DNA from 2 places in the Pseudoxanthomonas sp. CF385 genome. Region 2 is predicted to be linked to the other one. Evidence: riboswitches for the same ligand, from Rfam matches in the RefSeq annotation. Region 2 holds a riboswitch; the other holds the start of a gene.

Region 1 (5,895 bases), on a different contig from region 2:
CCACGTCGATGCGCGCGGTGTTGCGCGGACGGCGCGCCAGCAGGTTGTCGTGGTTGGCGCCCGCCGACCGGTTGCGCGGATCGGTGTGGCTCAACTGCGTAGCGACGTCGAAACCGGCCAGGGTGACGTCGACGGTGAACTCGGCGCCGCGGATGCGGGCTTCGTCGATGTTGTTGGGCAGGAAGATCGACGCGTCGTACGAAATCAGCTGGTCCACCTTGTTCTGGTAGACGTTGAACGTCCAGTTCCAGGTGTCCGCGTACTGCGCGATGCCGACGTTGACGCTTTCGGATTCTTCCGGCTTCAGGTCCGGGTTGCCGAAGAACGGGTAGTACAGGTCGTTGAAGCTCGGTGCCTTGAAGCCTGTCGCGACGCTGGCGGTCAGCTTCAGGCCGTTGCCGAAGCCGAAGCCGTAGCCCAAGCTGCCGGTGGTGTGGTTGCCGAACTGTTCGTTGTCGTCGTTGCGGACGCTGGCCTGCAGCTGGTGCGCGCCGAAACGGCCCTGGTACTCGACGAAGCCGGCCAGGTTGTCGCGCTGGGTGACGTCGAAATCGGTGGCGCTTTCCACCTTGTCGTCCTGCCAGTCGATGCCGGCGGTCAGCAGCTGGTTCGCCGCCACGCTGAAGTCGCCCTGCAGCGAGGCCACGTAGCGACGCGTCTCGAAGTAGCCGGACTGCACGTCGTCGAGGAAGTCATCGGACTTGTCGTCGTTGCGGCCCAGGCTCAGCAGCAGGTTGACCTTCTCGCTGGGCGCATAGCGCAGCTTGGTGCCCAGCACCTGCTGCACGGTCTCGGAGCGGTTGGTGAAACTGCCGTCGAATTCGCTCTCGCCGTCGGCGCGAAGCGCGTTGGCTTCCAGCGTCAAGGTGTCGGTGAACGAATAACCGCCGCGCAGGTTGGCCGAGGTATTGCGGTAGCCGTCGCGGTCGGGCTCGTCGGTGAAGCAGCCGGCGCCGAAGTCGAACGGGATGCTCGGGTCCGGCCCGCGTCCGCGGCAGGCGTTGAAGCCGTCGGTGCGCGTGTACGCCACGTCGGCGCCGAACCAGCCGCGCGCGTTGCCGCCGCCGATGCCGGCGCTGGCTTCACGGGTGCTGTCGCTGCCCACGCCGATGCGGAAGTTCGGGCGCACCTTGCCGGTGTTACGGCGGGTGAACACCTGGATCACGCCACCGATCGCCTCCGAGCCCCACAGGCTCGAACGCGGGCCGCGCACGATTTCGACGCGGTCGATCTGGTCGATCGGCAGGTCCTGCAGCGCGGGCAGGCCGGCGGTCGCCGAGCCCATGCGCACGCCGTCCACGAGCACCAGCACGTGGTCGGACTCCGCGCCGCGCAGGTTGAGCGTGGTGATCTTGCCGGCGCCGCCCTGGTTGGCGATCGAGATGCCGGCGCGGCCCTGCAGCAGTTCGCCCAGCGAGCGCGCCTGGCTGCGCTGGATCGCATCGCGGCCGATCACCTGGGCCGGGACCAGGCTGTCTTCGACGGACACCTCGGTGCGCGTGCCCGAGACGACGACCTCGTCGAGGTTGGTGGCGTCCTGCGCCTGCGCCGCGAACGGCAGCGCCATCGCGACCGCGAGGGCCAACAGGGAAGGGGAGGAAACACTACGGCTCTGCATCGGAACAACTCCATCGCGCGCCCCGCGCGCATTCTTCGGCGTGGAGTCGCGATGGAAAGGGAAGCGGAGCGGACAGCGCGGGCGAAGCGGCGCGGCACGCCGCGACGCCCTCCGCATCGCAACCAGTGGACTCCCAGGCCGGTCTCCGGGCTTGCGAACGAGTGCAGGGCACTCCGCCGTGGCGCCTTCCCATGCGTCGTGGACGCACAGTGGCCGATGCCGCGGCTGTCTTCGCCTACCGTTGCGGGGGCAGCGCCGGAATGCCGCCATGGGGCGGGTCACCGGCTTCCCGTTTCAACCCGGCACGAGGCGCGGGTCACCTGAAAGCGCGCGCAGTATACGGGAAGCATCCGTCCGCCACGTAGAGCGGAGCTTGCTCCGGTGCTTTCCGGCAACGGAGGGTGTGCGGCGTCGAGCAAGCGCGACGCTACGACGTGCGATCAGTCGTCGCCGCGCGAATCGAACAGGTTCAGCGAAGGACCGCTGTCTTCTTCCGGCTCGGTGTGGGTCGTGGTCACCGGACCGGCGGCCGGGCGGCCGCGCGGCGGCGGCAGCAGGGCGGCGGCGGCATCGTAGGCCACCAGCAGTTCGCCGCGACGCGCCTCGGGCAGCTGCTGCCAGTGGCAGTCCAGCAGCGCGCCTTCCAGCGCGTACAGCAGGTTGAGGCTGGGCCGGAACCCCGCGCGCTTGACCCGGATGAAGGCCTCGACCGCGCCCACCGACTCCAGGTCCTCCTGCGTACGCAGGCCGACCTGGCGGAGCCAGGCGGCGGATTTGGGGCCGATGTTGCGCAGCTTGGTGCCTGTCATGTCAGTGAATCCAGGAAGATGGCGGCGATGCGTTCCATGCCCTCCTGGTCGTCCGCATCGAACCGGGCCAGGCGGGGGCTGTCCAGGTCGAGCACGCCGACGAGTTCGCCCCCTTTCACCAGCGGGACCACCAATTCCGAGCGCGATGCGGAGTCGCAGGCGATGTGGCCCGGAAAGGCGTCCACGTCGTCCACGCGCTGGGTCTGGCGGGTGCGTGCGGCGGCTCCGCAGACCCCCTTGTCCAACGGGATCCGCACGCAGGCTGGTAGTCCTTGGAACGGACCGACCACCAATTCCCGGCCATCGAAGAAGTAGAAGCCCACCCAGTTGAAGTCGGGCAGGGCGTGGTAGACCAGTGCGGCCAGGTTGGCGGCGTTGGCGATCCGGTCCGGTTCGCCGGCCAAGAGGGCACGGGCCTGTTCGGCCAGCTGTGCGTATTGTTCCGGCTTGCTGCCGGTGAGCGTCTGGGAGGCGAATGACATGTCGTCGATTCTACTCCCGGCCCCTCGCGGCGGCCCGATATGATGCATTCCAGCGGCGGACCCGACGGGGAGAAGGGTGAGCATGAAGGCAGGCGATGACGAAGCCGCGTGGCGCGGCCACGGTGTGACCCGGTTGGAAGCGTTCGTGGACGCGGCCTTCGCGTTCGCGGTGACCCTGCTGGTGATCTCGGTGGACCGCATCCCGGACAGCATCGGCGCGCTGCTGCAGGCGTTGAAGAACGTGCCCGCATTCGCCGCCAGCTTCGCGATGGTGGCGATGTTCTGGTACGCGCACGTGCGCTGGAGCCGGCGCTACCGCCTCGGCACGGTGCCGGCCACGCTGCTCAGCCTGCTGCTGGTGTTCCTGGTGCTGGTCTATGTGTATCCGCTGCGCCTGCTGCTGGGCACCTTCTTCGCGTGGATCACCAACGGCTGGCTGCCGATGCCGTTGAACGACGCCAATGGCGCCCGCCCGCTGGCCTTCATGTTCACCTTCTACGGGCTGGCGTTCGCATCGATGTCCGCCTGCATCGGCGGCCTGTACGCGCTGGCATGGCGCGCGCGCGCGCGGCTGGGGCTGGATGGCGACGCCGCCGCCAACGCCGCGGGCGAGTTCGCCTCGCATGCGTACTTCGTCCTGGTCGGGCTGCTGTCGGTGGCGATCGCCGGCCTGCTGACCGAAGACTCGCGTTCCTGGCAGGTCGCCATGCCGGGCAGCGTGTACTTCCTGCTGTCGTTCACCGGGTTCGTCCACGTGTGGGGCCAGCGTTTCGGCACACGCCGTTGGCCGGAACGCGTGGAGGGCTAGGCCGGTGGACAGGCTGTTCGTCACCGGCACCGACACCGGCGTGGGCAAGACCGTCGCCAGCGCTGCGCTGCTGCACGCGTTCCGCGCCCGCGGGCTGCGCGCGGTAGGCATGAAGCCGGTCGCCAGCGGCTGCGAGGCGACGCCGGGGGGATGGCGAAACGAGGACGCGCTCGCGTTGCAGGCCGCCAGCGATCCCGTGCCGCCGTACGAGGACGTGAACCCCTATGCGCTGCCCGCGCCGCTCGCGCCGGAGATCGCCGCGCGCGACGCCGGCGTGGACGTGCAGCTGGGCGTATTGGTGTCCGCCTTCGAGCGGCTGCATCCGCTGGCCGACATGGTGCTGGTGGAAGGCGTCGGCGGCTGGGCCGCGCCGCTGACCGCCACGTTGGACCAGCGCCACCTGGTGCAGGAACTGCGTCTGCCGGTGGTGCTGGTGGTGGGCATGCGGCTGGGCTGCATCAACCATGCGCGCCTCAGTGCGCGCGCGATCCAGGACGACGGTGCGCGCCTGGTGGGCTGGATCGCCAACGAAGTCGATCCGGAGATGGCGCGTCGCGACGAGAACTTCGCGCTGCTGTCCGCGCGCATGCCCGTGCCCTGCTGGGGACGCCTGCCGCATGCGCCGGACATCGACCCCACGCTGCTCAGCCGGCACATCGCGATTCCCGTGTAGGAAGGCGGCGCGGAAAATAAAAAACCCGGCAGCGTGGGGGCTGCCGGGTCGGGTTTGCGCGGAGGGAGGGGAGGGCCGCGCAATAACCGGTTGAAGCGGGCTTACTTGGCCTTCGCGGCCTTGGTCGCCTTGGCCACGGAGGCCTGGACGTTGTCGGTCGCGGTTTCGAACTGGGTCTTCACCAGCTGGCCGAAGGCCTCACCGGTCTTGAGGCTCAGGCCGAACACTTCCTGGCTGGCGGCGACGACGCGCTCGGCGTTGTCCTTGGCGACCTGCAGGCCCTTCGGCCACAGGTTCTTGTAGCCGTCCAGGTCGCGGGTCTCGGCCAGCTCGCCGAAGAAGGCGGTGGTGGCGTCGATGTTCTTTTCGAAGGTCTTCAGCTGCACGCCGAACACGGTCTCGGCGCTTTCCAGGGCCAGGCGATTGGCGCGCGAGGCGGCAGCGGCGAACTGGTGCGTGAACTGGCTGAAGCTTTCGTTGAATTGCGTGGTCATGGCGTGCTCCTAAAAGGGGATTCCCATCTGTTGCGGCGCAGCATAAGACGATCCATGTTGCGGTGCAATAACTGGCGTATGGAAATCCGACGAACGGTCAGGAGCCGTTAAAAATCAAACGCTTGTAGGAAGTGGTATGAAACCGGTTACACGCCTCAGGGGCCGGCGTAACGGCTGCCGGAGGTACAGGTTTCATGCACCACGACGGCGCTGAGCAGCGGCAGCACCGGCTTGGCCTGCTCCCAGACCCAGATGGCCAGCCGCTCGCTGGTGGGGTTGTCCAGGCCCGGGATGTCGTTGAGGTAGTGGTGGTCCAGCCGGTCGTAGATCGGCTTGAAGGCCGCTTTGACGTCGGCGAAGTCCATCACCCAGCCGGCGTGCGGATCGACCGGGCCGGACAGGTGCAGCTCGATGCGGAACGAGTGCCCGTGCAGGCGCGCGCACTTGTGGCCTTCCGGGACGTGCGGCAGGCGGTGCGCGGCTTCGACGGTGAAGACCTTGAAGATGTCCATGCGACGGTTCCTGGAACGTGGAAGCGCGCGGCACCCGCGAAGGTGCCGCGCGTACGGGACGGCTTAGCGGGCCGGGCGCGACTGGCCCTGGCGCGCGCCGCCGGAGCGGCCGCCGTCGCGGCGCTGGCCGCCGTGCTTCTTCGGGCCGGCGTGCGCGTGGCGCGGCGCATCGCCGTGCGGGCGGCGCGCGTGCTTCTGCGGGCCGTTGCGGCGCGGGGTGCGTTCGCCACCCGGCTGGTCGGCCTTGCCCGGGGCGCTGTTGCCCCAGCGGATCGGCGTCTGCGGCTCGAAGCCCGGCACGTCGCGCAGGTCCATGTCGCGGTTGAGCAGGCGGACGATGGCGCGCAGGTACTTGGCTTCGTCCTGCGCGACCAGCGAGATCGCCTGGCCGGTCGACCCGTTGCGGCCGGTGCGGCCGATGCGGTGCACGTAGTCCTCGGCCACCATCGGCAGGTCGAAGTTGATCACCTGCGGCAGCTGGTCGATGTCGATGCCGCGC
Region 2 (5,895 bases):
GGGATGTTCTCCACCGCGGCGAAGGCCTTGAAGCGCTCCGACGGGTCGGGCAGGTAGTTGTCCAGCAGCGTCAGGTAGAACTGCACGTGCAGCGCTTCCTCGTACAGCTGCCTCGACAGGTACATGCGCGCTTCCGGCGCGTTGAGGTGCTGGTAGAGGTTCAGCACCAGGTTGTTCGACACGATCGAATCGCCGGTGGCGAAGAAGGCGACCAGCCGGTGGATCAGGTGGCGGTCGGCCGGCGTCATCTTGGCATGCAGGTCGGTGATGTCGATCTGGAAATTGATCTCCTCCACCGTCCACGTGTTCTTGATGGCGTCGCGGTACATGTCGTAGAACTGCGGGTAGCGCATCGGGCGCAGCGTCAGTTCGAAACCGGGGTCTAGCAGCATCTGCTTGGGGTGTGCGGACATGGTGCGGTGTTCTCGTGGTTCTCCTTCTCCCGCCGGGAGAAGGTGCCCGAAGGGCGGATGAGGGTGCGGCGAAAGTAGCGGCGGTGACACATCGTGATGTCGCCGTACCCTCACCCCAACCCCTCTCCCGATGGGAGAGGGGCTCGAATCAGAAGCTGGCGCATCCATGCGCCGGGAACATCCGTGTTCCGATTCCAGGGTCCGTCGACCGGGGTCGACGCAGGGGAGCGGTTACTGGCAGGCCTCGCAGGCTTCCGGGTTCTCCAGCGAGCAGGCGATGGCCTCCGTCGGCGTGTAGTCGCGCTTCGGCGCTGCGGCCGTCGTGCTGCTGACCGTGGTCTTGGCGATCTTGGTGGCCGGGCGCGAGCGCAGGTAGTAGGTGGTCTTGATGCCCTGCTTCCATGCGTACATGTACATGGACGACATCGCGCCGATGTTCGGGCTTTCCATGAACAGATTCAGCGAGGCCGACTGGTCGATGAAGGCGCCACGGCCGGCAGCCATGTCGATCAGCGAGCGCATCGGCAGTTCCCAGGCCGTGCGATAGACCTGCTGCAGCGTGTCCGGGATCTGCGCGATGCCCTGGATGGAGCCTTCGGCCAGCTTGATCGCATCGCGCGTTTCCGGCGTCCACAGGCCGAGCTTCTTCAACTCGTCCACCAGGTAGCGGTTGACCTGCAGGAAGTCGCCCGACAGCGTCTCGCGCTTGAACAGGTTGGACACCTGCGGCTCCACGCACTCGTAGCAGCCGGCGATCGAGGCGATCGTGGCGGTCGGCGCGATCGCGATCAGCAGCGAGTTACGCAGGCCGTGTTCCTTGATGCGCGCGCGCAGGGTATCCCAGCGTTCCGCGTTCTCCGGAACCACGTTCCAGGCGTCGAACTGCAGCTCGCCGTTGGCGGCGCGCGTGTCGGCGAACGACGGATGGCGGCCACGTTCCTGCGCCAGTTCCACCGACGTCTCCAGCGCGTGGAAGTAGATGGTCTCGGCGATCTTCGCCGACAGCGCGCGCGCCTCGGCGCTGTCGAACGGCAGGCGCAGCTTGAAGAACACGTCCTGCAGGCCCATGCAGCCGAGGCCCACCGGGCGCCAGCGCAGGTTGCCGCGGCGCGCGGTCTCGATCGGATAGAAGTTCAGGTCGATCACGCGGTCCAGCTGGCGCACGGCCAGGCGGACGGTCTCGGCGAGCTTGTCGAAATCGAACCAGCCATCGTCATCGAAGTGACGGCCCAGGTTGATCGAGCCGAGGTTGCACACCGCCGTTTCTTCCGCCGAGGTGACTTCCAGGATTTCCGTGCACAGGTTCGACAGGTGGATGACGTTGCCGGCGCGCAGGGTCTGGTTGCTCGCGGCGTTGCACTTGTCCTTGAAGGTCATCCAGCCGTTGCCGGTCTCGGCCAGCGTGCGCATCATCCGGCCGTAAAGCTTGCGAGCGGACGTGGTCTTCATCGCCTTGCCTTGCGCTTCGGCCTGCGTGTAGGCCAGTTCGAACGCAGCGCCATACAGGTCGGTCAGTTCAGGCACCACGCGTGGATCGAACAGCGACCATTCCTGGTCGGCTTCGACGCGCTTCATGAAGAGGTCCGGCACCCAGTTGGCCAGATTGAGGTTGTGCGTACGGCGCGCTTCGTCGCCGGTGTTGTCGCGCAGCTCCAGGAAGTCTTCGATGTCGGCGTGCCAGGTTTCCAGGTACACGCAGGCCGCGCCCTTGCGCTTGCCACCCTGGTTGACCGCCGCGACCGAGGAATCCAGCGTCTTCAGCCACGGCACGATGCCGTTGCTGTGGCCGTTGGTGGACTTGATCAGCGAACCACGCGAACGCACGCGGGTGTAGCTCACGCCGATGCCGCCGCTGAACTTGCTCAGCTGGGCGATGTCGCCGTACTTGGCGTAGATCGACTCCAGCGTGTCCTGCGGCGAGTCCAACAGGAAGCACGAGGACAGCTGCTCGTGCGTGGTGCCGCTGTTGAACAGCGTCGGCGAGCTGGGCAGGTAGTCCAGGTTGCCCATGCGGCGATACAGCGCCAGCGCTTCGGGCACGTCTTCGCTCAGCGCGCAGGCGATGCGCAGGAAGAACTGCTGCGGCGTCTCGATGACCTTGCGGGTGTGCGGGTGGCGCAGCAGGTAGCGGTCGTACAGCGTGCGCAGGCCGAAGTAGTCGAAGTGCAGGTCGAGCGAGGCGTCCAGCGCATCGTTGAGCTTGCGTGCGTTGGTCTGTACGAAGTTCAGCAGGCGGTCGTTGATCAGGCCGACTTCGTGGCCGCGGGTGACCGACTGCGAGAACGCGTGGATCTCCTGGCCGGTGACTTCCTTGACGATGTAGCCGGCCAGCAGGCGTGCGGCCAGGCGGCTGTATTCGGGTTCCTCGCCGGTCAGCAGCGCGGCGGTGCGGATCGACAGTTCGTCCAGTTCGCGCGTGCTGGCGCCGTCGTACAGGCCGGAGATGGTGCGGGTGGCCACGCGCATCGGGTCGATGGCGTGCAGGCCTTCGCAGTTGCGCTGCACCGCGCGCACGATCTTGTTGAGGTCCACCGGCTCGCGGCCGCCGTTGCGCTTGGTCACGCTCATCGCGGTGGCGGTGGGCGGCGGGGTCAGCGAAAAGGCGTCCTTCTGGGACGGGGTGGTGCCGGCGTCGGCGACGGCGCTGTCGATCTGGGTCACGAGAATCCTCCATGCGTGGTGCACGCGGCGGCCCGTCCCTCGCGGGGCTGCGCAAGGCCGGATGGAGGATCACAGTGGGGAAGCGGCGTCGCAGGGGGCGAGATCGCGCGGACGGAAGACCGGCGTGCCCTGCTTCGCCAGCCCTCTCCCCCCGGAGATTCCGCGGCCGGCACCGCGCGGTGTGCTACGCGCGGCTGTCGGCAGGTCTTCGGACTCATGGGCGGGAAGGACGTGCCTTCTTCCTACGTCCGCCGCTTCCCAGGGCAAGGCCCCAGTGCTGGTGGCGGGTTCGTTCCCAATTACCGCTGCGGGGCAGTGCCGGAGTGGCGCGAACGCGTCACCGGCTTCCCGTTTTAATCCCGTGGCTTGCGACCACCGGAACCGACGGCCACAACATAGTGGGGCATGCCGGAAGCGTCAACACCAAATGTTGTGTGGAACAGCGGGTGTCGGACTGGCGCGGGTTTCACGGATTTCTCCTTCGCCCCGCCTGCGGGGAGAAGGTGCCCTAACGGCGGATGAGGGGCAGGCGCGATGATGATCCGCGCGCGACACCAAGATCGCGAACGTTTTGCCGACTAAACGCGTTGGGGGTGGGACTCCGTTCGCCCCTCACCCGCCTTCGGCACCCTCTCCCCGCTGGCGCAGGGAGAGGGCATATGAAGCCTTAGCCGCGCAGCGCGGCGACCGAAGCGTCCTGTGCCTGCGCGTACAGCGCGAACGGGTCGTGGATCGTCGCGCCGAGCGCGGTCTCGAACGCGTCCTGGTTCGCATGCGCGTCGTAGGCGCGCTGTTCGCCGCCGCCGAGGTTGGACTGGAAGATGCCCGCCGCGCTGACCGGCAGGAAGTCCTCGTAGACGATGGGATCGGCGACGGCATGGCCGGCCGCGACGAGGGCGTCGGGCGTCATCGCCGCTCGCTCGGCGGCCGGCAACGCAGCGCCGGTCGCGGTGACGCGGTAACGGAAGTACCCCAGTCCGTCGCGGCGCAGCGTGGTCTCATCATCGGGGAAGGCCGCGAACGCCGCCGCCAGCCGCTGCGGATAGTCCGCCGACGTGTTGCCGGCGCCGCCGGCCTGGCGCACCTGCGCGAGCAGGCGGTCGTAGAGCTCGCGCCCGGCGGGCGTCAGCGCCAGGCCGCGCTGTTCGATCTCGCCGAAGCGCGCGCTGTGGCTGCCGGGCACCAGCGTGCCGGTGGCGTCGGGGAAGGCGACTTCCTCTTCCAGCGCCTTGAAGCTGGTCTGCCGCAGCAGGATCGGCACCGCGCGGCGCGGCGGGCCTTCGATCAACGCCTTGGCCTGGATGCCGCGCTCCAGCATCGCCGCCTGGGCGGCATCGATGTCCAGCGTGCGCGGGGTGAGGTGGTTGATGTGCGGGCCGCGGAAGCTGACCACGTCGGCGACCAGCCGGTGCAGACCGTGCAGCGCGCGGTAGGTCTGCAGCGAGACGGTCGCGTCGCCATGCCAGCGGAAGGTCTCGAGCACTTCGGCAACGAAGCGCTGCGCATCGGCATCGTCCAGCCCGCCGTCGCGTTCGGCCTGGTCCACCAGCGCGCGCGCGCCGGCGGTGAAGATGTCGCGCTTGGCCAGGATCGCCTCGGCTTCCGCGCGCAGCGTCGCGTCGGCGATCAGCTCCAGGCGCAGCAGCGAGGTGAAGATGCGGAACGGGTTGGCGGCCAGCGCGGCTTCGGTCAGTGGGCGGAACGCGGTCGCATGCACCGGCACGCCGGCCACGGTGAGGTCGTAGTAGCCCACCGGATGCATGCCCATCAACGCGAACACACGGCCCAGCATCGCCAGTTCCGCCGGCGTGCCGACGCGGATCGCGCCGTGGCGCTCCAGGTCCAGGCGCTCGGTTTCGCCGGTGCGCTGCAGGCGCTCGGCCAGGGCGGCGTCGCGCTGCAGTGTCGTCGTGTTGATGTCGCCGACCAGCGTGATCAGGTCGCCGTACAGCGGCACCTCGGCGCGGTACATGTCGGACATGGCCTGGGCGAACAGGCCGCGGATGCGGTCGGGGGAAACGAAGGCGGTCATGGGGCTCGGCGTGCGGGCGGCGTGGGGCCGCCGGGGGGGCGTATTGTCGCCGGCCACGCGGGCGCGGGCCAGCCGGATCCGGAGGCCGTCAACCCGTGGCCCGACGGCGCGTTGTCCCCTGCGAGGTGACCCCATGACGCCCCATCCCTGGCTCCGCACCGGCCTGTTGGCCTGCGCCCTGCTCGCTGCGCTGCCGTTGGCGGCGCAGACCTTCCGCGAGCGCCTGCAGGAGATGCGCGATGCGTCGCGCCAGCCCGCCGCCCGTGCGCCAGCCCTGCCGGCCGGTGCGCGTGCGATGCGCGATGTCGCCTACGGCGACGATCCGCGCCAGCGCTTCGACGTCTACCTGCCGGCGCAGCCCAAGCACGCGCCGATCATCCTGTTCGTCCACGGTGGCGGCTGGGCCAACGGCAACAAGGACAACCCGGGCGTGGTCGAGAACAAGGCCGCCTATTGGCTGCCGAAGGGCTACATCCTGGTCTCCACCAACTACCGCCTGCGACCGGACACCGCACCGCTCGACCAGGCGCGCGATGTCGCCCGCGCGCTGGCCGCGGTGCAGAAGCGCGCGCCCGAATGGAACGGCGATGCCTCGCGTGTGGTGCTGATGGGTCACTCGGCCGGCGCGCACCTGATCGCGTTGGTCGGTGCGTCGTCGACGCTGTGGCGCGACGCCGGCGCGACCCAGCCACGCGGCGTGGTGTCGCTGGACAGTGGCGGGCTGGACGTCCCGCAGACGATGCAGCGGCCACCGCTGCCCGGCATCTACCAGCGCGCGTTCGGGAGCGA

The links. Region 2 has a riboswitch for cobalamin ahead of BLT45_RS01195 (ribonucleoside-diphosphate reductase subunit alpha). Riboswitches for the same ligand answer to the same signal wherever they lie in the genome.
Region 1: linked by a shared signal. The riboswitch ahead of btuB (TonB-dependent vitamin B12 receptor) and the one ahead of BLT45_RS01195 (ribonucleoside-diphosphate reductase subunit alpha) in region 2 are both predicted to bind cobalamin.

The regions. Positions count from the first base shown of each region.
Region 1 covers NZ_FNKZ01000004.1:45,882-51,776, reverse strand. Annotated here, with positions in the region: gene btuB (TonB-dependent vitamin B12 receptor) at 1-1,618, opposite strand, end outside; cobalamin riboswitch at 1,737-1,957, opposite strand; gene BLT45_RS17080 (TfoX/Sxy family protein) at 2,059-2,427, opposite strand; gene BLT45_RS17075 (GAF domain-containing protein) at 2,424-2,909, opposite strand; gene BLT45_RS17070 (TMEM175 family protein) at 2,992-3,717, shown strand; gene bioD (dethiobiotin synthase) at 3,722-4,390, shown strand; gene BLT45_RS17060 (phasin family protein) at 4,492-4,884, opposite strand; gene queD (6-carboxytetrahydropterin synthase QueD) at 5,040-5,396, opposite strand; gene BLT45_RS17050 (DEAD/DEAH box helicase) at 5,460-5,895, opposite strand, start outside.
Region 2 covers NZ_FNKZ01000001.1:274,336-280,230, forward strand. Annotated here, with positions in the region: gene BLT45_RS01190 (ribonucleotide-diphosphate reductase subunit beta) at 1-413, opposite strand, end outside; gene BLT45_RS01195 (ribonucleoside-diphosphate reductase subunit alpha) at 645-2,981, opposite strand; cobalamin riboswitch at 3,256-3,475, opposite strand; gene BLT45_RS01200 (2-oxoadipate dioxygenase/decarboxylase HglS) at 3,742-5,106, opposite strand; gene BLT45_RS01205 (alpha/beta hydrolase) at 5,240-5,895, shown strand, end outside.